DNA from 4 places in the Thalassotalea castellviae genome. Region 1 is predicted to be linked to each of the others. Evidence: predicted binding sites of a transcription regulator. Region 1 holds the regulator's gene; each other region holds the start of a gene.
The links. The regulator sigma-54, encoded in region 1, starts transcription at its own class of promoters, with help from an activator protein. The targets are predictions, from matches to a motif close to GTTGGCACGNNNNTNGNNT.
Positions count from the first base shown of each region.

Region 2: the regulator sigma-54 is predicted to act here: its motif matches at 3,725-3,743, upstream of RM573_RS15625 (kinase).
Region 3: the regulator sigma-54 is predicted to act here: its motif matches at 3,555-3,573, upstream of RM573_RS05065 (PEP-CTERM sorting domain-containing protein).
Region 4: the regulator sigma-54 is predicted to act here: its motif matches at 3,263-3,281, upstream of flgF (flagellar basal-body rod protein FlgF).

Region 1 is NZ_JAVRIF010000003.1:42,193-48,064, reverse strand. Features, by position in the region: gene lptB (LPS export ABC transporter ATP-binding protein) at 1-537, shown strand, start outside; gene RM573_RS06550 (RNA polymerase factor sigma-54) at 605-2,113, shown strand; gene hpf (ribosome hibernation promoting factor) at 2,137-2,424, shown strand; gene ptsN (PTS IIA-like nitrogen regulatory protein PtsN) at 2,452-2,904, shown strand; gene rapZ (RNase adapter RapZ) at 2,929-3,783, shown strand; gene RM573_RS06530 (HPr family phosphocarrier protein) at 3,788-4,066, shown strand; gene mgtE (magnesium transporter) at 4,259-5,620, shown strand; gene pmbA (metalloprotease PmbA) at 5,681-5,872, opposite strand, start outside.
Region 2 is NZ_JAVRIF010000010.1:134,534-140,405, forward strand. Features, by position in the region: gene RM573_RS15605 (type 1 glutamine amidotransferase domain-containing protein) at 1-1,051, shown strand, start outside; gene RM573_RS15610 (response regulator transcription factor) at 1,053-1,592, opposite strand; gene RM573_RS15615 (sensor histidine kinase) at 1,616-2,878, opposite strand; gene RM573_RS15620 (GFA family protein) at 3,046-3,456, shown strand; gene RM573_RS15625 (kinase) at 3,780-4,655, shown strand; gene RM573_RS15630 (HAD-IIB family hydrolase) at 4,658-5,512, shown strand; gene RM573_RS15635 (glycosyltransferase family protein) at 5,516-5,872, shown strand, end outside.
Region 3 is NZ_JAVRIF010000002.1:298,278-304,149, reverse strand. Features, by position in the region: gene RM573_RS05090 (MotA/TolQ/ExbB proton channel family protein) at 1-332, shown strand, start outside; gene RM573_RS05085 (MotA/TolQ/ExbB proton channel family protein) at 336-863, shown strand; gene RM573_RS05080 (ExbD/TolR family protein) at 931-1,344, shown strand; gene RM573_RS05075 (energy transducer TonB) at 1,353-1,997, shown strand; gene RM573_RS05070 (tetratricopeptide repeat protein) at 2,022-3,308, shown strand; gene RM573_RS05065 (PEP-CTERM sorting domain-containing protein) at 3,655-4,347, shown strand; gene RM573_RS05060 (hypothetical protein) at 4,563-5,453, opposite strand.
Region 4 is NZ_JAVRIF010000002.1:213,745-219,616, reverse strand. Features, by position in the region: gene RM573_RS04695 (CheR family methyltransferase) at 1-126, shown strand, start outside; gene flgB (flagellar basal body rod protein FlgB) at 198-593, shown strand; gene flgC (flagellar basal body rod protein FlgC) at 610-1,029, shown strand; gene RM573_RS04680 (flagellar hook assembly protein FlgD) at 1,049-1,735, shown strand; gene flgE (flagellar hook protein FlgE) at 1,793-3,142, shown strand; gene flgF (flagellar basal-body rod protein FlgF) at 3,317-4,060, shown strand; gene flgG (flagellar basal-body rod protein FlgG) at 4,081-4,869, shown strand; gene flgH (flagellar basal body L-ring protein FlgH) at 4,887-5,570, shown strand; gene RM573_RS04655 (flagellar basal body P-ring protein FlgI) at 5,620-5,872, shown strand, end outside.

The DNA of each region.
Region 1 (5,872 bases):
GATGAAGATATTACTTTACTCCCTATGCATGAAAGAGCCCGAAAAGGTATCGGATACCTTCCACAGGAAGCTTCCATTTTCCGTAAGCTAACGGTTTATGAAAATATTATGGCGATTTTGCAAACCCGTAAAGATTTAGATGATATCAGTAGAGAAGAAAAGCTTGAGCATCTCGTTGAAGAATTTAATATAGGTCATATCAAAGATAATTTAGGCATGAGCTTATCCGGTGGCGAACGACGCCGAGTTGAAATTGCGAGAGCACTAGCGGCAGAGCCCAAATTTATCTTACTTGATGAGCCTTTTGCTGGCGTTGATCCAATTTCAGTAGGTGATATAAAAAAAATTATCCTACACTTAAAACAACGTGGCATTGGAATTTTAATCACAGATCACAATGTTCGTGAAACATTAGACGTTTGTGAGCATGCATATATTGTTAGTCACGGTGAATTAATCGCGGAAGGCAATGCAGATCAAATTCTTGCGAATCAACAAGTAAGAGATGTATACCTTGGTGAGCAATTCACGCTATAGTTACACAAAGCTTTGATAAAAAGTAAAAATCAATATGAAGCTAGAAAATAGGAAAATAATACGATAAATGCGCCCTAGTCTGCAGCTCCGAATAGGACAACAACTCACCATGACTCCACAATTGCAACAAGCGATTAAGCTTTTGCAATTGTCGACGTTGGATCTTCAGCAAGAAATCCAAGAAGCTCTTGAAAGTAATCCATTATTAGAAGTAGATGAATCAACCCCAAGTGACAATGATGCGCAATCGGATAACTTAGAAGAAGCATTTTCTGCTGGTGTAACAGAACAAAACACTAAAACATCCGACGGCAGTGAAGATTCAGCTCCTACTATCGATGAAATTAGTACAACGGAAGCTATGGATAAATCTGAGATCCCTGAAGAGCTCAACATAGACACTACCTGGGAAGAAAGCTACAGTGCTGGCGTTTCAAATACCGGTGCCAGTGCACCTGCTTCAGAAGATTATACTTATCAGGGCGAAACAACGGACTCCATTCAAGACCATTTACGCTGGCAAATGGAGTTAACGCCATTTTCAGAAACGGACCTTGCCATCGCGACGGCTATTATTGATGCCATCGATGATGCTGGCTATTTAAGAGTCAGTGTTGAAGAAATTCTTGAAGCGATGGGCAATGAAGAAGTTGAACTTGATGAAGTTGAAGCCGTACTTAAACGTATTAATATGTTTGATCCTGTTGGCGTTGGGGCTCGCTCTATCTCAGAATGTTTAACCATTCAATTAAATCAATTTGATAAAGAAACGCCTTGGTTAAAAGAAAGTAAGCTGATCATTAATGAATATATCGACTTATTAGGTAACCGAGATTATCGCCAAATCATGCGGAAAACGCGTTTAAAAGAAGATCAACTACGCGAAGTGATCAAGCTAATTCAATCGCTGGATCCAAGACCAGGTGATAGTGTCATTAAAGGTGATGATCAATATGTCATCCCTGATGTTTCGGTCGAAAAGAAAAATGGTCGTTGGATGGTTGAATTAAACCCAGATACAGCACCACGACTATCGGTTAATCAGCAATATGCCTCCATGGCACGAAATATGAAATCATCGACAGACAGTCAGTTTATACGTTCAAACCTACAAGAAGCTAAATGGTTTATTAAAAGCTTAGAAAGCCGAAATGATACATTGTTAAAAGTCTCTAACTGCATTGTACAACGCCAACAAGGCTTCTTTGAACACGGGCCAGAAGCAATGCGACCTATGGTACTCAATGATATTGCAGAAGCGGTAGATATGCATGAGTCCACTATTTCCCGTGTTACGACCCAAAAATATATGCATACACCTAGAGGAATCTTTGAATTAAAATATTTCTTCTCTAGCCACGTAAGCACAGAAAATGGTGGAGAATGTTCATCCACCGCAATTCGAGCTTTAATTAAAAAGTTGGTCGCTGCAGAAATTCCAGCCAAACCATTAAGTGATAGTAAAATGGCGGAATTACTTGCAGAACAAGGCATTAATGTCGCCAGAAGAACCATTGCCAAGTATCGAGAATCATTGTCAATTCCTCCTTCTAACCAACGAAAAAGTCTACTTTAACAACTAAATAAGGATCTAAGCTTATGCAAATTAATCTTGCTGGTCATCATGTTGAAATTACTGAAGCTTTACGTGAAAGTGTCAATACAAAATTTGCCAAGTTAGAACGACATTTTGATCATATAAATAATGTTCATGTGGTATTGACGGTAGAAAAGCTGAATCAAATTGCGGAAGCAACAGCCCACCTTAACGGAACAGAAATACACGCAAAAGCCGAAAATGCCGATATGTATGCTTCAATCGATGCTTTAGTTAATAAACTCGATAAACAAGTTTTAAAGTACAAAGGCAAAATCAACCAACATTAATCCATCGTCTATTTCAACACGAGCATTATGAAATTAACTGAACTTATTAACGAGAACTGCACCTTGTGTGCAGTTCATGCTACTAGCAAAAAGCGTATTTTAGAATTATTATGTGAAAAAGCTGCCGAGTCTTATACTGATTTTAACACTTATTCACTGCTTGAAAGTCTAATGGCACGTGAAAAAATGGGTTCAACTGGGATAGGTAATGGTATCGCGATCCCACACGGTAGATTAACTGATGGGGGTAAAGTCGTTGTCGTGATTGCCACAACAGAGTCTCCAATTGATTTTGATGCGATAGATAATAGACCCGTCGATATTTTTATTGCTTTATTCGTACCCGAAGAAAATTGTCAACAACATTTATCCACGCTACAAAGCATTGCACAAATTTTTAGTGATAAACAAACTTGCAAACTGGTCCGAAAATGTCACTCGAGTTCAGAGCTTTTCAATTTATTGAAAAATAATAACTAAACCTTAGTACCAAGGATTTCGACAATGAAACTCATCATCGTTAGTGGCCGTTCAGGATCAGGAAAAAGTGTCGCATTAAGAGTGCTGGAAGATTTAGGTTATTATTGTGTTGATAATATCCCTGTCAATCTTTTACCAGCTTTAACACATACGGTGATTAATGATTATGAAACCGTAGCGGTTAGCTTAGATGTTCGTAATTTACCGGCAGATCCTAATGATATTTCTGAAATTATCAATTACTTACCCAGTGCGGTAGATCTAAATATTGTTTATTTAGATGCGGATGATAACGACTTAATTAAACGTTTTAGCGAAACACGCCGCTTGCATCCATTGATCAAACAGAATATTGCGCTTGATCAAGCGATATCACTTGAGAAAAAACTGTTAGAGCCTATTTCAAGCCGTGCAAATTTATACATCAACACCAGTCAACTTACCCCTCATCAATTAGCGGATTTGATCAGAGAGCGAATTCTCGGTAAAACAACTGGCACTATGGTTGTGGTCTTTGAATCTTTTGGCTTTAAACATGGCGTCCCTCAAGATGCTGATTATGTTTTTGATGCTCGATTTTTACCAAATCCATTTTGGGAAAAAGATCTCAAACCATATACGGGACTAGATCAACCCGTACAAGATTTTCTCGCTAGCCAACCTATTGTCACTAAATTTATCTGGCAAATTAATAGTTTTATGATGACTTGGCTACCACATTTAGAACGTAATAATAGAAGTTATATAACCATAGCCATTGGTTGTACCGGCGGTAAACATCGTTCCGTTTATATTGCGGAATTACTCGCAAATAATTTAAGAAAAGAGCGTAAAGATGTGCAAGCGCGCCATCGAGATCTTGACGTAGCCAGTACTTAACCTTATGACTATTAAACTAAATAAAACCTTATTAATTACTAATAAATTAGGGCTGCATGCAAGAGCCGCAACTAAATTGGCGCAGTTAAGTCAAAAGTTCAATGCCAAAGTTACAATTGAACTTGAAAGCAAACAAGCCGATGCCAGCAGTATTATGGGGCTTATGTTATTAGCCGGCGGCCAAGGGAAAGAAGTGACGATTCATACTGAAGGGCTAGAAGCACAAGATGCCCTTGATAATGTCTGCCAGCTTTTTTCCGATAAATTCGATGAAGACGAATAATAACCTCAAGATCCCTTTCACAAAGCTGTAAAATTTCGTGGATATAATAAGAAAAAAGCTGCTAAAACCAGTCAGTTGAGATAAACTTATAGCAACTGGGCAACCAATAATTATGTTATGTATAACAAATTCTGCCCGCTATAACTCGTAATTAATTACCATTTTCGTTTTTTAACGGCACAGGAAAACTTTATGCCGGAAACTTCAGAACAAGAAGACAACCAACAAAGATTACTGCAAGTGAACAAAGCACTTGGTAGTGGTATGTTTGTCTATGTCCGCAAGCTATTACAAAATATGCCTGCCTACGATCTTGCTTTGATTTTACAATCCTCTCCCAGTAAAAGCCGTACCGTGTTATGGCAACTTATCGATCACGACCATCACGGTGAAGTGCTCGAAGAATTAAACGAAGAAGTTCGAAAAGGCATCTTGAAAAAAATGCGTCCAGAAAAACTCGCAGAAGTTGCTGAGGGTATGGACGTTGATGATCTTGCTGAGGTATTACGAACACTGCCAGATAGTGTTTACCGTGAAGTATTAAGTTCAATGGATTCACAAGACAGAAGTCGTGTTGAAGCGGCGCTTTCTTTTGATGAAGATACCGCTGGCGGTATCATGAATACCGATACTATCACTATACGCCCTGATGTTACTGTTGATGTAGTGTTACGTTATTTACGTCTTAAAGGCGAATTACCAGAAGCGACAGACTCTTTTTATGTCGTTGATAGAAAAGATCACTTTATTGGAGCGGTGTCACTTTCGCATATTGTCACAGCAAAACCAGAAGTCGTGATCTCTAAACTCATTAATGATGAAATTACCGCGCTAAATGCCGATATGCCTGAACGCGAAGTCGCTCAATTGTTTGAGCGTTATGATTGGTTTTCAGCACCGGTTGTTGACGATGAAGGCCGCTTGTTGGGCCGTATCACCATAGATGATGTTGTTGATATTATTCGTGAGGAAGCTGAGCACTCCATGATGAGTATGGCGGGTTTAGACGATGAAGCTGATACATTCGCACCCGTTTTTAAAAGTACTCAACAACGTTCTGTTTGGTTAGGCGTTAACCTAATTACCGCATTATTTGCCGTCGCTGTTTCCAGCATGTTCGAAGATATTCTGGGTCAACTAGCAATCTTAGCTATTTTAAATACTTTAGTCCCTAGCATGGGTGGTGTTGCTGGTAATCAAACCTTAACCTTAGTTATTCGTGGTATGGCGTTAGGTCATATTGGTGAAAGCAACGCTCGCACTTTACTCTATAAAGAACTCGCCGTAGGTTTTCTCAACGGAATTATTTGGGCGTTGTTAATTGCGACAGTCGTTGCAATTTGGAAACAAGATTTTATGCTAGGCTCAGTAATTGCCTTCGCCATGTTAATGAATTTAACCGCTGCGGGTATTGCCGGTGTGACTATTCCACTCTTTCTTAAAAAGCTCGATATAGATCCTGCCCTAGCCGGCAGCGTCATTTTAACAACGGTTACCGATGTGGTAGGTATTTTTGCTTTCTTAGGAACAGCAACCTTATTACTTGGTACATAAGCCGCTGCTGACTCGCAGCGGCCCATAATAAAGCCACGTTAGCATGAATTATCGTAAGTGCTAATTCCCTGCAACTTGCATTTCATCAAGAATAATTGAGCCAGTTTTAATGCTACCCTTTACATCATAATCAGTGCCGACGGCTACTAAGTTTTTAAACATATCAGCTAAATTACCCGCAATTGTTACTTCTGAAACCGGATAAGCAATTTCTCCATTCTCGACCCAAAAGCCTGCAGCTCCACGAGAATA
Region 2 (5,872 bases), on a different contig from region 1:
AGTTGTTTTTATACTTTTCATCGTCGGTAGTAGTATTTGGTTCTTCAATTTATTACCTCAAACTCCTGATGCAGCTCAATTGAAACAAAGTGTCGCCAACGACATTCCTTACTTACAAAAGCGCTTACCGCAAGTACGTGGAAAAATTCTCGCGGTAGTCACCAGTACCGATACCATGGGAAATTCAGGGAAAAAAACAGGATATGAGCTGACCGAACTCTCCCGTGCTTACTGGATGTTTACTGTCAATGGTTTTGAGGTAGACATTGCTAGTGTAAAAGGCGGAGAGCCACCGGTCGTTATTGATAATGATGATATGAAAGCAATAGATTATGCATTTTTAAATGATAGTATCGCCCAACACAAAGTTAAACATTCAAAGAGTGTTGATGAAATTGACCCAGATGATTACCTTGCGGTTTATTTTGTTGGTGGTAAAGGCGCAATGTTTGACTTTCCTGACAACCCAGCGATTCAAAACATTGTTAAACAACTTTATCAAAACAATAAAGTGGTTGCCGCTATTTGTCATGGGCCAGCAGCTTTCGCTAACGTTCAACTTGATTCTGGTGAATATTTAGTCGCCAATAAGACAATTACCAGCTTTACCAATGATGAAGAGTTATTCTTGATCCCTAATGCTGATGAAGTATTCCCGTTTCTTTTAGAAGATAAATTAATTGCTCGAGGTGCAAAGTTTGATGGCGGTTTTACTTATTTAAATCAAACACATCAAGATAATAATTTGATCACAGGCCAGAACCCTTGGTCGATTTGGAGTACCGCAGAAAATATTATTCAAGCGTTAGGTTATACGCCTTTGCCGCGACAAAAATCTCCTGAAGAATTTGGTGTAGAATTATTAGAAATATATGCGCAATATGGCTACGATGCCGCCATTGCGGAAATAGAAAAATCTCCAAAAAAACCATTTGGCAGAATGATTGTCGCCATGCACAGTTTAGTAGCCGCAATGAAGTTTAACTTTATTGAAGCACTCGAACTCGTTCGTTTAACGAGCGCCTTAAAAGAACAGGCAACCTCGTCATAGCCTAACTCACTACGGGCTTTCTTTGTAGTTTTCGCTGTAAGGTTCGTCGATGCATGCCCAATTGACGAGCCGTTTCAGAGACATTCCCGTTATTACTGCTTAAGACTTGGTTAATGTGTTCCCACTCCAAGCGCTCAGGCGACATTGGTTTATTTTCAATTTTTGAAGAATCAAGGGTATTTGCTTCGCTTGCTCCTTTACCCTTTAATGCTTTTAATAGCATTTTAGTGTCTACAGGTTTTGCTAAATAATCATCAGCGCCCATTTGTATCGCTTCTACAGCCGTGGCGATGCTAGCAAATCCAGTTAATAAAACGATACGAATATTAGGCAATAATGCCCGAATTGGCTTAATCAATAATAATCCGTTTTCTTTAGCAAGCTTCATATCTAAAATTAAATATTCTGGACGAAATAAATGACAAACATGTAACGCTTCATCTGCTTGATGAGTCATTTGACACTCAAAGCCTTGTTTTGTTAATCGCCTTAATAGCGTTGCAGCAAACGCTTCATCATCTTCTATAATTAATAATTTCATTGATTATCTTCATTTTATGACCGTTAATTTTCTGGCAAAACTAACGCTAACTTCACATGGGCAACACAGCCTTTTACTGGATGGTTGGCTAATTTCAAGCTGCCTTTTAAACGGTTGATTGTCGTATTAGATAATAATACTGCCATGCCAAAACCATGACTACTTTCTACCAACTTTTCACCTAATAAATCTTTTTGATCATTATTGAGGTTTGCTTCAATTCCAGCTCCAAAATCTCTGATCTCTATATTCAACGTGTTTTCACTGGTATAAATCGTTACGGTTATTTTGCTTTCATTGTGTTCTTTATTCGCACGAATAGCATTTTGAATTAAATTCAATAAAGCAGCGATCAACATATCATCAGATTGGACAGATGCATTTATCTCTTCAGTTTGAATAATATCAACCATTTGCTCAGGAAAATGTAAGTGTAAACTATCATTTAATTGACGAAGTAATTCAACAACACTAATTATTTCGGTACTCTCTTCGCGAATCGAGGCGGCAAGGCTTCGAAAATACCCTAATTGCTCACGGCACTGCTCCAAAGGATGATGCATCGATTGTACAGCAAGATGTTCTGGGTGATCTTCTAATAACTCATCATACAATAACTGAATATTGGCCAATGGCGTTGCTAATTGGTGAGTGACTTGAGCTGATGCAACACCTAACGAAAGTAATTGCTCACTTTTTAGTTGTTCTTCCCTTTGTTTAGCGATGGCTTGCTCTCTATTAGTAATAATTCGAGCCATAGTTCCCACGACAATAGTCACAACGACAACAGATAATAAAAAGTTAGCCCACATCGCAAAAAAATGATTACTCATGTCCATTTGATGCATGGCGTGCTCAGGCATTCTGAATAATAAAAGACTGTATGAGCTGATGGCAGAAAGTGAAATGATAGACAAATAACGAGAAGGCAAACTGACCGCAGCGATAATAATTGGCAATAATAATAATGAGACAAATGCATTAGTTGCCCCACCGCTCAAGGAAAGTAAAATACTAAGAAAAAAGATATCCGCCAATAATTGACAAACAATTGCCCAATTACCCGCCGGCCGATTTCTAAAAACATAGATACTAATTAAATGAAAAAGGCTTTCAATACCAATAACACCCAATAATGATATCAGTGATATTTGCAATGACATCACATAATAAACAATCAGCACGGTTGTTACTTGAATAATAATCGCTAAGCTGCGCAGTAAAAATAGCCGTTGAATAACCGCCATCGATTTGAAGTTAAATAAGTTCATAAGGATTAGAATCATAAATATTGCTAAATATCATACCGATATCTGAATATCTTGCTACAGGTTCTTTGTCAGAGTTTACAAGGCACTTTTGAAATTTAAATAGATTGACGTGACCAGTGATATCAACTTATATAGAACTATCATTAAAAACATTTTATTTGTATTAGCCAAAAGGTATCAAAATGAGTAATAAAATTTCAGGTAGCTGTTTATGCGGTAAAGTTAAAAGTACAGTTGAAGGCCCTTTTCAAAAATTCTATCAATGCTATTGTGATCGCTGCCAAAAGAAAACAGGCTCGGCCTTTGCGTCACTAATCTTTACTGCACCTGATAAAATTGAATGGCATCAAGGTCAAGCCTTGATCAAACGATTCGATCTCCCCAATGCCATTCGGTTTAGTAACAGTTTTTGTACCGAATGTGGCTCACAAGTACCTTATTTAAGTCGAGACGGTAGTATGTTGGTGATCCCTGCGGGCTATTTAGAAGGTGATCCTAAAATCACCCCTCAAGCAAATATCTTTTGTGAAGAAAAACCCGTTTGGTTTGAATCGGGCCAAGCGGCGGCACAATTTGATCAATATCCGACCTAAGGCTTTAGCAACGAATCAACCGTTTAACTTTCAACGATTAGCCATAACTTTAAATGACACTTTGCGGTTATGGCAATCTTGCTCATCAGCCTTAAGCTTGATTGAGTTTTGATGAGGCACCCTAGCTAACTGGTACGCACCAAATTAGTGCAACAATAAATAAATCGTGCAAACGTTATTAAAACAACAAGCATCACACTTCCAACCATAAATATATTTTATATCAATGAATACAACAAGATAAAGCTTAAATCTAGCTAATGGTCAAAATGGCACAATAGTTGAAATCATCTAACTAAATCATACTTGTTGATGTGAGAATTATGCTAAAGACTTTTATAAAGCAACACCGTTTACCCGTAGAATTTGAACAAACGGTTGAAGAATATTACCAACCACTCGCGGATCGTGTTTTTAAGCAATTTAAAGCAAATGAAGGGGCTTTTTTTGTTGGTATTAATGGCTGCCAAGGTAGTGGCAAATCAACGTTTACCGATTACATTGCAGAATACTTAACAAGCACCTATCAACTAAATGTTATTGTGATGTCGTTAGATGACTTTTATTTAACTCGTCAAGAGCGCAAAGACCTTGCAGACAAAGTTCATCCTTTATTAGAAACACGCGGCGTACCCGCAACTCATGATATTACGGCATTAAAGCAAGTATTAAGTCACTTAAGTGAGAAAAAAACGGGCTTTAAAATTCCTCGATTTAACAAAGCAACAGACGAACCTTATCCAGAAGAAAATTGGCAACGTGTCGACAAACCGGTTGATATTATTTTGCTAGAAGGTTGGTGTTGGGGCGTAGAACCTCAAACCGATGAACAATTAAAATCGCCAATCAATGAACTTGAATTACAACATGATACTCATGGCATTTGGCGAACTTATGTCAATCAACAACTCAAAACCACCTATGAACCTTTGTATGAAAAAATGGATTTTTGGGTATCTTTACAAGCACCTTCATTTGACTGCGTATACAAATGGCGATTAGAACAAGAAGAAAAACTAAAAGCGAGAAATGAAAATTTAACCGATTCAAAAATCATGTCTCCCGCAGAGATATTAAATTTTACTCAATATTTTCAAAGGCTAAGTGTACAAGCGTGCAATACAATATCTAAATCAGCCGATGCCATTTTTTACCTAGAGAACAACCGACACATTCGTCAATTGAGTCTTAAGGAGTAACAATGCGCACTGAGAAAGTATTGATATTTAGCGATTTAGACGGCACTTTGCTTGACCACTACACGTATCAAGCAAATGATGCCTACGACACTATCTTCAAACTAAAAAAAGCGGATATCCCTATTATTCTAAACACGAGTAAAACGAGAGCTGAATTAGCCAATATACAAGCTGAATTAGCGCTAGATACACCGTTTATTATAGAAAATGGCGCGGCTGTTTTTATCCCTAAAACAACTTTTTCGACACAACCTGCTGACACCTCAAGCGTTGACAATTACTGGGTTAAGTCTTTTGCTTCATCAAGAAAGTATTGGTTAGAGTTACTTGACACCGTTTGTGGGGATTTTAAACACTTATATCAAGGCTTTTCAACGTTAACAGTTGAGCAATTAACAAAGTTAACAGGGCTTTCAGCAGACAAAGCCGCGCAAGCAAAACAACGTCAATATGGCGAACCCATTCATTGGTTAGGAGACGAAAAAAGTAAACAACTATTTATTGAACAGTTAGTCGATTATGGCGCCAACGTCGTTCAAGGTGGCCGATTTTTACATTTAAGTGGCTATTGCGATAAGGGACAAGCACTGATTTGGTTAACCGAACAATATCGTGAACATTATAATCAAGAAAATATTTATACCATTGCCTTAGGAGATGGTGAAAATGATATTGCGATGTTAGAGGCAGCAGAAGTCGCGGTTCAAATTCGATCTCCGGTACATGATTTTCCAACCTTGTATCGACAAAATAGGCACACCATTCAAACAGAGTTGTGTGGGCCATCAGGCTGGGCCGAAGCAATACAAGCACTGTTATTTTCATCTTCAAATTCTCAACTTCCCAAAAAGGGGTAAACCATGGCTGATTTCTATCAAAACGGTACGGTAACCACATTACATAACTTAGCACAACGCGAACCGGCAGACATGGCCGAGGAATTATTAACCTTTTCCAAAACGCGTTCTTTAGGGCTAATTTTACCTTCGTTATTTTCTGAATTAGAAGGTAAAGCCTTACCGGACATTATTAATAAAATAAAAGAAGTCAAATACTTATCTGAAATCGTAATAGGTTTAGACCGAGCAGATCTTGCTCAATACAAACACGCATTATCCTTTTTTGGTCAATTACCACAACATCATCGTGTTTTATGGAATGATGGCCCTAGACTACAAGCGATTGATAAAAAATTACAAGCCTTGGGCTTAGCACCT
Region 3 (5,872 bases), on a different contig from region 1:
AAGTGCCTGTACTTACGAGCCGATTAACCTTGATTAAAATAGTTTCTGTTGTCGCGCCTCTAATTGGTTTGTTGGGTACCGTGACCGGGATGATCAATACTTTCCAAGCCATCACATTATTTGGTACGGGTGATCCAAAATTAATGGCAGGCGGCATCTCACAAGCGCTTGTTACTACAGTATTGGGTCTAGTAGTGGCAATTCCAATGGTATTTATTTCTACGCTGCTTAATACTCGTTCACGCGGCATCATTAATGTTTTACAGCAACAAAGTGCTGGCATTATTGCAGAGCGTGCTGAAATGGCAGAACCTGCTGAGAAAGGAGCGTAAGTCATGGTTTTATTCATCGACATGATGAATAGCATTCGTGAGTTTCTTGATACGGGCGGTCAAGTATTGACCGTCATCGCAGGTGTTATTTGTTTAATGTGGTTGCTCATTTTTGAACGTTTATATTTCTTTTTGAAAAGTTATAAAGATATTAGAAACGAGATGATTGCCGATTGGCAAAATAGAGCAGAGCGACATTCGTGGAATGCGGAACAAATACGCATCGCCCAAGTGTCTCGCATCACAGAATTACTCAATAATAATGTCGCCATCATTCAAAGTTTGGTGGTGTTATGTCCACTACTGGGTTTATTGGGAACAGTGACTGGCATGATTGAAGTGTTTGATGTGATGGCAATTTCGGGCAGTGGTAATGCTCGTTCTATGGCATCAGGTGTTTCTCGTGCCACTATTCCAACTATGGCAGGTATGGTGGGATCATTATCCGGTGTTTTTATGGTGACTTGGTTACAAAGAAAAACTAAACGTCGTACTGAACAAATGGAAGACTCATTGCCAATGGCTCACTAATTAGCAAGTTAGTCAAAGTAGAAGAGCCATTAATAAAAATAGTTAACAAAGTGTAAGGATTAAGAACATGCGTTCTCAATTATCAAAAGTGTTACAAGAGCAAGAAGAAGCTGAAGAAATAAATATGACGCCGATGTTGGATGTTGTTTTCATCTTATTGATCTTTTTTATTGTGACCGCGTCTTTTGTCAAAGAAGCCGGTATTGAAGTGAATCGCCCAGAAGCGGCGACTGCTGTTAAGAAAGAACGAGCAAATATATTAGTTGCCATTAGTGATAAAGGCGATATTTGGATCAATAAGCGAAAAGTCGATGTACGTGCTGTACAAGCTAATATCGAGCGATTAAAAGCAGAAAACCCACAAGGTACGGTAGTGATTCAAGCGGATCAAAAAGCCACGACCGATATCTTGATTAAAGTGATGGACTCAGCAAGAGCGGCCGGTGTATTTGACGTTTCTATTGCCGCACAAGAGGTTTAACAAAACCGATGAATACTAACTTAAACAATATTCGCTTAAATAATATCGGGCGATATGGCATTAGCTTCGCGTTATCTATTGCAGTTACGTTTGCCTTGCTGTGGAGTATGCAAGCACTGATTGCTGGTGGCAATGATGTGCTTACTGAAGCTCCACGTGGCAACGTGCTAGATTTTATTCGTCTGAAAAAAGAAGAGTCGATCGTGAAAAAAGATCGTAAACCACAAAAGCCACCGCAACCCAAACAACCACCGCCGCAAATGCAACAACCGCAAATGCAGCAAGCTAATCCTAATGTCAATGCCGTGAGCACCAACTTTACCGCACAAGTTGATACTGCGTCAGGATTAACGGGTGGAATTAGTTTAGGTAGTAGTGATGGCGATTATTTACCGATAGTAAAAGTTGCGCCTATATATCCTCGACGTGCTCAATCACGAGGCTTAGAGGGGTATGTCATTGTTGAATTTACCGTGACAAAAAATGGCTCAGTTCGAGATCCTATCGTCATTGAAGCACAACCTGAAGGGGTTTTTGACAGAGCGGCGCTTGATGCTGCACTTAAATTTAAATATAAGCCACGTGTTGTTGATGGTACGCCAACTGAAGTAGCCGGTGTACAAAATAAAATTTCTTTTGAAATTGATGGCTAAATAAAAATAAACGGAGGAAAACGAATGAAAAATTTATATATTTCAATGTTAGCTCTGGGAAGCTTGTACCTATTACCAGTGACAGATAACAATATTTCAGCAAGTTATGCCGCTGAGCCTGTTAAGCAATCGGTAAAAGTTCCGGCGATGCGTAATCGCGTATATGCGCAACTTGCCAGAGCGCAAAAGTTGGCAGATGAAGAAGGAAAGCAAGCAGGTTTAGAAGTACTTGGTGAAGTAGAAAACCGTATTGACAGCTTAAATAGCTATGAAAAAGCCATGTTATGGAATTTCTATGGTTTTATGCATTACGGCAATGAAGATTTAGATGCTGCCATTGACAGTTTTGAGAAAGTGATTGCTGAAGTTGCGATCCCCGAGCCATTAAGACTATCAACATTATACTCATTAGCGCAGTTATCAATGCAGCAGCAAAAATACCGTGAAACATTGACTTACCTTAAGCAGTGGCAACAGGTGAACACCAAAGAATTAACGGCAGATCAACATATCTTGTTTGCTCAAGTTTATTATCAAGACAAGCAGTTTGCGCCATCACTTGCGTCAATAAACAAAGCGATCGATGAAGCTAAGTCAAAAAATAAGCTACCTAAAGAAAATTGGCTAATTCTTCAGCGTGCGAATTATTATGAGTTAAAACAGCCTAAGAAGGTGACAGAAGTACTTGAGTCATTAGTTAAGTATTATGAAAAACCTGAATATTGGTTACAACTGAGTGGCATGTATGGTGAAATCGGTCAAGAAGCTAAACAATTAGCAGCTATGGAAACTGCATGGCAGGCAGGATATATCACAAAAGCACAAGATATTGTCACGTTAGCGCAACTCTACCGTTTCAATGGCATTCCTTACAAAGCAGCAACCTTGTTAGAAGAAACCATTGCTGATGGTCGAATTGTTGCGAATGAACGTCATTATGAAATGTTAGCGCAAGCGTATTTAGCCGCTAAAAATGATAGAAAAGCGATTCCTGCCTTAATTAAGGCCGGTGAAATTAATGAAACCGGTAAGTTTGACGCTCAACTGGCGCAAGCGTATCTAAACCTTGAAAATTGGCATTTAGCGATCAAATCAGCCGATAGTGCCCTGACAAAAGGCGGTATTGATCGAGTCGGAGATATGCATCTTATTATAGGAATGAGTTATTTTAATTTAGCACAGTTTGAACAATCGTTAGCGGCGCTAAAAGAAGCGGAACAAATTACCAGTTCAGCAAAAATGGCCAGCCAATGGTATAAATATGTTAAGCGTGAACAAGTGCAGCATAATCAATTAGCCATGTTAAATTAGATTGACACTTATTACTTATCAATCAATTTAAAGTTACTTGTGTAGAAGAGAAGTTAGTATTCACTTTTCTTCACAAGTAACGGCGATGTTCATCAAGTTTTCTCACTTCTCACGCTTTCACAATATCTACTTAAATTCATTGATTAATCAGATAATTAATTCACCTAGTGTCGATTAATTTTACAGTATCTGTCTTTGTGCATTCCACCTAACTTTTAAGTTATTGTAAATTATATATATTTGCTTTTTGGTATATTCTTTGTATTAAAGTACAAAAAATCAAAGTAATTATTTAAAGTGACTCTCTAGTTTGTTGTTTATAAAGGGAGAAAATGAGGGGAAATAAATGAAATTTAATTTTATAAATTCAGCAATAGCAGGCACGGTGATGATATTAAGTGGAGCAGCTAATGCTGGCTTACTTTATGATCAAAATTTAGTCAATGGTGTTCACTTTGGCTCTGGTAACCAAAATGGCAGTTTTACTGTTGACACAAATAACGGTATTGAAATAGGTATTCGTGGAAAATTACGTTTTGATGAAAATAATAATCCTCAGCCTATATATAATAGTAACGGGGATGGGACATACTCTTTTGCTAATATAGCACCGCCGTCTGGTTTTGGCTGGGCTCCAAATGCCTCGACCACTTCCATTTGGAGTTGGGATTGGAGTATCGACATTTCAGGCACTCAATTTGAGTTTGGAGAGTTGAGTTATTTAATGGAGATTGATTTTGATCCTTCAGCGTCAACCAACTTTTTATCTTTTGATCCAATTAACAGCCCCAACGATAATGCTAACTCAGGAGCATCACAACAAAACTCTTGGAACATGGAGTTTTTTGACGGACCTTTAATTTATAATAATACTGATATTGGCGTATACACCATTAAACTTTCAGCATTTGACGGTTCTACACTGTTGGCCTCATCAAGTATTGATATTATCCAAGGTGTTGAAGTACCAGAGCCTTCAACTATCGCGATCTTTGCATTAGGATTGATAGGTTTAGCCTCGCGCAAAATTAAACAATAACTGGCTTTATTTAAATTCAACAAGCTAAAAAACACTAGTTTTAAACCTAGTGTTTTTTATTTCAACTGAATTAAATATTTAGTGTTGGTAAGGGGGAATTGTTCAATACTTTGCTTTTCTTTGCCAATAAAAATCTTGCTCATCAATAACAAACCGCAATCGTATAATTTAGTTTGTCGCCAATTTTTCCAAAGGTATTCATTACCGTTAATGTTTTACAAGTAATTTTTATACCAATATAAGTTTTCCTTAAGCACCGCCTTATCGGTAAAGTTTGGATTGGGGATTTCAATAATAGTGCGATTTTTCAAATCCGCTCGTTTAATATCTTCTTGATAATATTTATCTAAGATGGTTTTTAATTCACCACTGACTAACAATTTCTCTAAGCCTATTTTTAACCGTTTTGCTAAACGGGGCTCAGTTTTAGACACGTAAACATAAGTCACCATAGGCAAGTAGAGGGCGATGTTAGGCTCAATCACGACATTGGTTAAATGTCCTTTGCGAATGTCTAATTCATCAAATACTTCGTAAATAGCGCGTGGTAAGTAGTCAAACCGCTGCTTATTTAACATTAAAAATAACCCTTCAAATGTATGTGACTTAACTAAATTCATTTCAAGTTCAGTAAAAATTTCAGTCGTCACCCAACTTGATTGTAACCCCGCTGTTAGCTGACTTAATTGCGCAAACGTTTTTACCTCTTTAAATACAGAAAGTTTATCTTTATTCACTAAAAGTAATCGGTAACTAATTAAACCAAGACGTAGTGGTATCTTTATCGGAATTGCGTATTCATCCCATTTTGAATTACTAGGATTAATGAATGTGTTGAGAATTTTACCTTCTTGAATATACTGCCGCGCACGATCAGGGGTTATATCAACTTGTAAAGTTTCAAATTGATAGTCGCCAAATTCAGGCTCTGTTATTTGTAGTGCACGCAAGATGACTTCATCTTTATGTAACGTTCTTTTTTCATGGCCTTTTAAAGGTTTTAAAAATCTAACCGTATCGGTTGCATAAACTTTTATCGGTAAGCCAATTTGTATTAGGCAAAATAAAGTGACGAGTAAGATTTTAAATAAAGAATAAATAGTCATTTTCTTTTCTGAACACTGATATTTCAAGTGTAGACCTACTTTTTTTAAACACCAAAACCCATTTTTCATTGTTTAGTAATAAAGTTAACGAAATAAAATAGAAAATGCTCTGTGGTAAAATAGAGGTTCTTACCAATTTAGTGTTGCGTACCAGCAAAGGTTTGTTTGCATTTAACCGTTACAAATTGAAGAAATTGCATATTAAACACTTAGCATTAGCCGTAGAAGAGTCTAATAAACTTGAATCAAGCGGATATTTAATTAACGGCTAATGTAGCAATCGAGTAGGGCTAAGTTAACAGGTTACTTATCTTCTGTGCTGATTGAGCCATAAAAGCTCTGAATAAAAAATCGACTTTTACATTGGCTAGTCAAAGAAGCCTATTAGTCGAGGAGCCTTCTAATGTTTTTCTTTCTTA
Region 4 (5,872 bases), on a different contig from region 1:
ATTCATGGTGTATTAAATAAAGGAGGTTATCTGTTTTTAGGTGCCTCTGAATCCCTTTCTAATTTAAGTCAAGATTTCGATATGATCCGTTGTAATCCTGGCATAGTTTATCAAAAAAAATCTTAATTCCTTTCCCCGTATATTTTTTAATGGCACAAATATTGAATAGCTATCTTCATTAGATTGGAGGTAGCCTTATGGCCATTAGTTTCGAAAAAGCGTTTGGTATTCACCCAGCAAGTTTGCAAATTCGCGCCCAAAATGCGGAAGTGATTGCTGGAAATATTGCTAATGCTGACACTCCCGGATACAAAGCTAAAGGAATGGATTTTAAATCTGCTTTAGCGCAAGCGGCAAGCCGGCAACAAACCGGCATGACCCGTACTAATGAAAAGCACTTTGATGTGCGCACTGAAATAAATAACGGTGTAGATTATCGCGTTCCAAATCAACCAGATACAGGTGATGGTAATACAGTTGATGCACAAGTGGAACGAAACTTGTATTTAGAAAACTCAATGCATTATCAAGCGAGTCTTCAATTTATGAATGGCAAAATAAAAGGCTTGAAAAAAGCAATAACTGGACAGTAACAGGAGGGCAAGGCTAATGAGTTTATTTAATGTTTTTGATGTCTCTGGCACGGGCATGAGTGCTCAGTCAGTACGTTTAAACACAACGGCAAGTAATATTGCCAATGCAGATAGTGTTAGCAGTAGCATCGATCAAACTTACCGTGCTCGCCATCCAGTTTTTGCCGCTGAGATGCAAAAAGCTGCCGCTGGTCAAGATCAGTCTGTTGGAGTTAAGGTACTTGGTATTGTTGAAAGTAACAAACCGTTAAATGTTGAGTACTCACCAGAGCATCCAATGGCAGACTCGGAAGGTTATATATATAAGCCTAATGTTAATGTGATTGAAGAGATGACGAATATGATATCTGCCTCTCGTTCATATCAAACTAATATTCAACTGGCTGAATCAGCAAAAAACATGCTGAATAAAACCTTGTTGTTAGGTCAGAAATAATACTTAGTTAGGAGTAATTATGGAATCGGTTACAGGTGGTAGTCCTTTAGAAGGAATGCGATGGCAGAAGGAAGAAGTTAAGGTTTCTGACGGCAATCAAGGTATGTTGACGCAAGAAGATTTTTTCGCGTTGCTCACGCAAGAGCTTGCGCATCAGGACCCAACTAATCCTACTGATAATAATGAAATGATCTCTCAAATGACGGCTTTTTCAACCACTGATGGTGTTTCGCAGTTAAATGAGCAGTTTACAAATTTCGCTACATCTATGTCTTCAAGCCAAGCATTACAAGCTTCATCACTAGTAGGAAGAAGTGTTTTAGTTGATGACAATGTCTTTGGTATGTCTACAGGTGAAGAGGTGAAAGGTAAGCTAGTGACTGATCAACCGGCAAGTAACGTTAATATTTATGTGGAAAATGCAGCCGGTGAAATTATTCAAACTGTTCCTGTTGGTAATGTTGAGTCAGGAGAATTTGGCTTTACTTGGAATGGTATGACTTCAGCTGGTGAGCCTGCCGCAGAAGGTGCTTATCGATTTAGAATTGCAGGTTTAGTTGATGGCCAAGCTTCTGAAATTCAGGCCATGACTTATCGTAAAGTAGATAGTGTCACACTAGCTGGAGCTGGCGGAAATATAGTATTAAATCTAAATGGTGGTAGTTCAATGGCATTAATAGATGTTGTTGAAGTTTCAGAAAGTTAAATCGAATTTTATAGCCTATTTAGGTTAAAAAACAATTGTTTACAATGAGGTATAGTTATGTCATTTAATATAGCACTAAGTGGTTTAAACGCTGCTCAAAAAGATTTGGATGTAACATCCAACAATATTGCAAACGTGAGTACCGTAGGTTTTAAAGAATCTCGTGCTGAATTTGTTGATGTGTATGCTGCGTCATTACTTGCTGCCGGCAAAACAAAAGTTGGTGATGGTGTGTTAACATCAGATGTTGCTCAACAATTTAGTCAAGGTAGTATTCAATTTACAAATAATGCACTAGACCTTGCAATTACAGGTAATGGTTTTTTTGCTGTTGTTCCTGATATCGATAGTTTAGAGTTTTCTTATACGCGTGCAGGCCAATTCAAGTTAAATAACGATAACTTTATTGTTAACTCTGCGGGTGAGCATTTATTAGGGTTTCCAGTAAACCCTGATGGTAGTTCATCTTCGGTTAGTTTAAGTACTTCTGAGCCAATTAGAATTCCAACAGCATCTGGTGCGCCTGCTCAAACTAGTGAAGTAGACGTAAGAATGAATTTACCTGCAGGTGATGCTGTGATCACTGGTTCTCCAGGCAATTTCGATTTAACTGACCCATTAACGTTTAACCATTCTACTTCGGTAACGGTATTTGATTCGTTAGGTGATAGTCATATCATGACATATTACTTTATTAAAGAAGCACCCGTTGCTGGTCCTCCGGCCTCTAACCCTTGGTTAGTTACTGCTGCGGTTGATAATCAACGGGTTGATTTAGTTGATCCGGCTAATGCGGCAACAGGTATTGATATAAATGGTTTCGATGGCGCACGATTAAACTTTAGCCCTGGTGGTGACTTTTTCTCACAAGTACCTGCTGCAGGATTTCAAACGGCGGCATTAGGTGCTGGTATTTTGACTAACGGCTCTGATGACACTCAGCAAATAGTTATCGACTTTAACCTTGATACCGCTGGCGCAAACCCTAATGAACCTACGCAGTTTGCTTCAAATTTTGAAGTGACGTCACTTGAGCAAGATGGTTTACCGGTTGGACGTTTAACCGGGCTTGATATTGGCCCTGATGGCTTAGTTATGGCGACCTATAGTAATGGTACTTCGCAACCGCTCTCTCGCGTAGCATTAGTAAATTTTGCAAATAACCAAGGATTAACGCAAGTGGGGAATACCAACTGGAAAGAAAGTATTCTCTCTGGTGAAGGTTTAGCAGGTGAAGCAGGGGCAGGTACATACGGTACTATTAATGCTTCTGCTCTAGAGTCATCTAACGTCAACTTAACTAGTGAGTTGATTGATTTGATTTCAGCGCAACGAAACTTCCAAGCAAACTCTCGTTCGTTAGAAGTTGATAATCAATTGAACCAAACGATTTTACAGATTCGTTAATCGACCCTCTTAGGAAAAGCCCTTAAGTAATGTAGATTATTTAAGGGCTTTTTTATTGCTATCATCACCAAATACGACACGATAAGTCATAAGTTTTCCCCCTCAAAATTAACTTCTTTAGTTGGCACTTTCTTTGCATTTATCTACGTAATACTTAATAAATCTGGGTTCATGATGGATAAGATGCTTTACATTGCCATGAGTGGCGCCAAGCAAAATATGAGAGCTTTAGCGATAAATGCCAATAACTTAGCCAATGCTAAGACCACGGGATTTAAAGCTGACTTAGCACAGGCTCGCTCAATGCAGGCTTTTGGTGAAGGTTTACCAACCCGTGTTTTTGCTATGACAGAAAAAGCTAGCCAAAACTTTGACAGTGGCGCACTTTTAACCACAGGCCGAGATTTAGATATTGCGATTCAAGGGCATGGCATGATTGCCGTTCAAGCAAAGGACGGTACCGAAGCCTATACACGTGACGGTCATTTAACATTAACCGAAGAAGGTTTTTTACAAACTCCAAATGGTGATTTGGTGATTGGCGATGCCGGACCTGTGTCTTTACCTTTACCGGTTAATAATATTCAGATCACTAAAGATGGCACTATCATGGTTCAGCCAGCTGGTGCCCCTACGACCATTCAAGAAGAAGTCGGTAAAATTAAACTTGTTAACCCTGAAACTCGTACGTTAGTGCGTGGTAACGATGGTTTATTTCGAGGGGGTAACGGTACTAATGAAGATGCCGATATCAGTATAACCGTTCAAAGTGGCATGTTGGAATCGAGTAATGTCAATCCTGTCAGCGAAATGACAGACATGATTTCCATTCAACGTCAATTTGAAATGCATTTGAAATTAATGAAAACCGCTGAAGAAATTGATTCAGCTAGTGCATCGCTATTGCGTGCTTTCTAAACTAATTATTGAGGTGATTTATGAACCCAGCATTGTGGATCAGTAAAACAGGCTTAGACGCGCAAACGAAAGATATTGCCGTTATTTCAAACAACTTAGCAAACGCGAGTACGGTTGGCTTTAAAAAGAGTCGAGCAGTCTTTGAAGATTTGCTTTATCAAACGATTAATCAACCTGGTGGTCGTTCTGCTCAAGACACCGAAATGCCCTCCGGCTTAATGTTAGGGGCTGGTTCAAAAGTTGTCGCCACGCAAAAAATTCATACCCAAGGAGATATGATTTCAACGGATAATGCGTTGGATTTAATGATTCAAGGGGAAGGTTTTTTCCAAGTACAAATGCCTGATGGCTCGTTGTCTTATTCAAGGAATGGCCAATTTACTATGGATGAAGAAGGCAATATGGTAACGCCTGGTGCTGGTTATTTAGTGCAACCACAAGTCACGATACCGCCTGATGCTATTAGTATTATTGTTTCTCAAGATGGCGAAGTGTCGGTGACCTTACAAGGTCAAGCTGAGCCCGCTGTCGTTGGACAATTAAACACAGTTAACTTTGTTAATCCAACGGGATTAGAGCCCATCGGACAAAATTTATTTGTGGAAACCTCGGTAAGTGGTGCGCCACAAGAAGGTGTTCCCGGTTTAGAGGGCTTCGGCATGATTTTACAAGGAGCACTTGAAACCTCCAATGTCAATACGACAGAAGAGCTGGTCAATTTAATTGAGAGTCAACGGGTTTACGAAATGAACTCAAAGGTCATTTCCGCGGTTGATCAAATGCTTAGCTATATCAATCAACAGTTATAACCAATAGGGAGCGTCATATGAAAATTGTAACGATAATATTATGTTCATGGATGACGTTATCTGGCTGTGCCAGTATTGAACAGGTGAAAACTTTACCTGATGATCCTGATTTTGCGCCGATCTTACCTGAAATGCAAGAATCGCCAATTGTACCTACAGGCTCTTTATTCCAAGCTAATTATGTCAATAATATTTATTCAGACTCAAAAGCGCACCGCGTAGGCGATATTATTTCGGTAATTTTAAGTGAGAGTACGCAAGCTCAAAAAAATGCCAAAACTGAGCTGAAAAAAGAAAATAGTGCCGTACTGGATCCGATAACCGGTTTGGGAGCTTCTCCGATTACCTTTAAAGATGATGCGATTCAATTTGGCTTAAATCAAACCTCTGATTTTAAAGGCGATTCAAAGTCAAACCAAGGCAATAGCTTAAGCGGTAATATTTCGGTTCACGTATTAAGAGTGTTACCTAACGGCAATTTAATGATCCGGGGTGAAAAATGGATGTCATTAAATAATGGCGATGAATATATTCGCTTAACAGGCATTATTCGCGCACAAGATATTAGTTCAAGTAATACCATTGTTTCATCGAAAGTTGCCAATGCTCGCATTCAATATGCTGGTACAGGTGCCTTTGCGGAAGTACAAGAACAAGGCTGGTTATCTAAGTTTTTTAGTAGTTCTTGGTGGCCCTTATAATTGCCATATATAGGTGGAAATGAATATGAAAGTTGTTATTCAAATAGTAATGTTATTAGCGCTTACTTTTGCTAGTCAGTCGTCAAATGCTCAACGGGTAAAAGACTTAACTGATGTTGCCGGCGTAAGATCGAACCAGCTAGTCGGTTACGGTTTGGTGGTTGGTCTGCCTGGTACGGGGGAGCAAAGCCCTTTTACAGAACAAAGTTTTAAAACGATGTTAAGTAATTTCGGCATTACTATGCCAGCTAGTTTAAAGCCTAAAATTAAAAACGTTGCTGCGGTTGCCGTACATGCTGAGT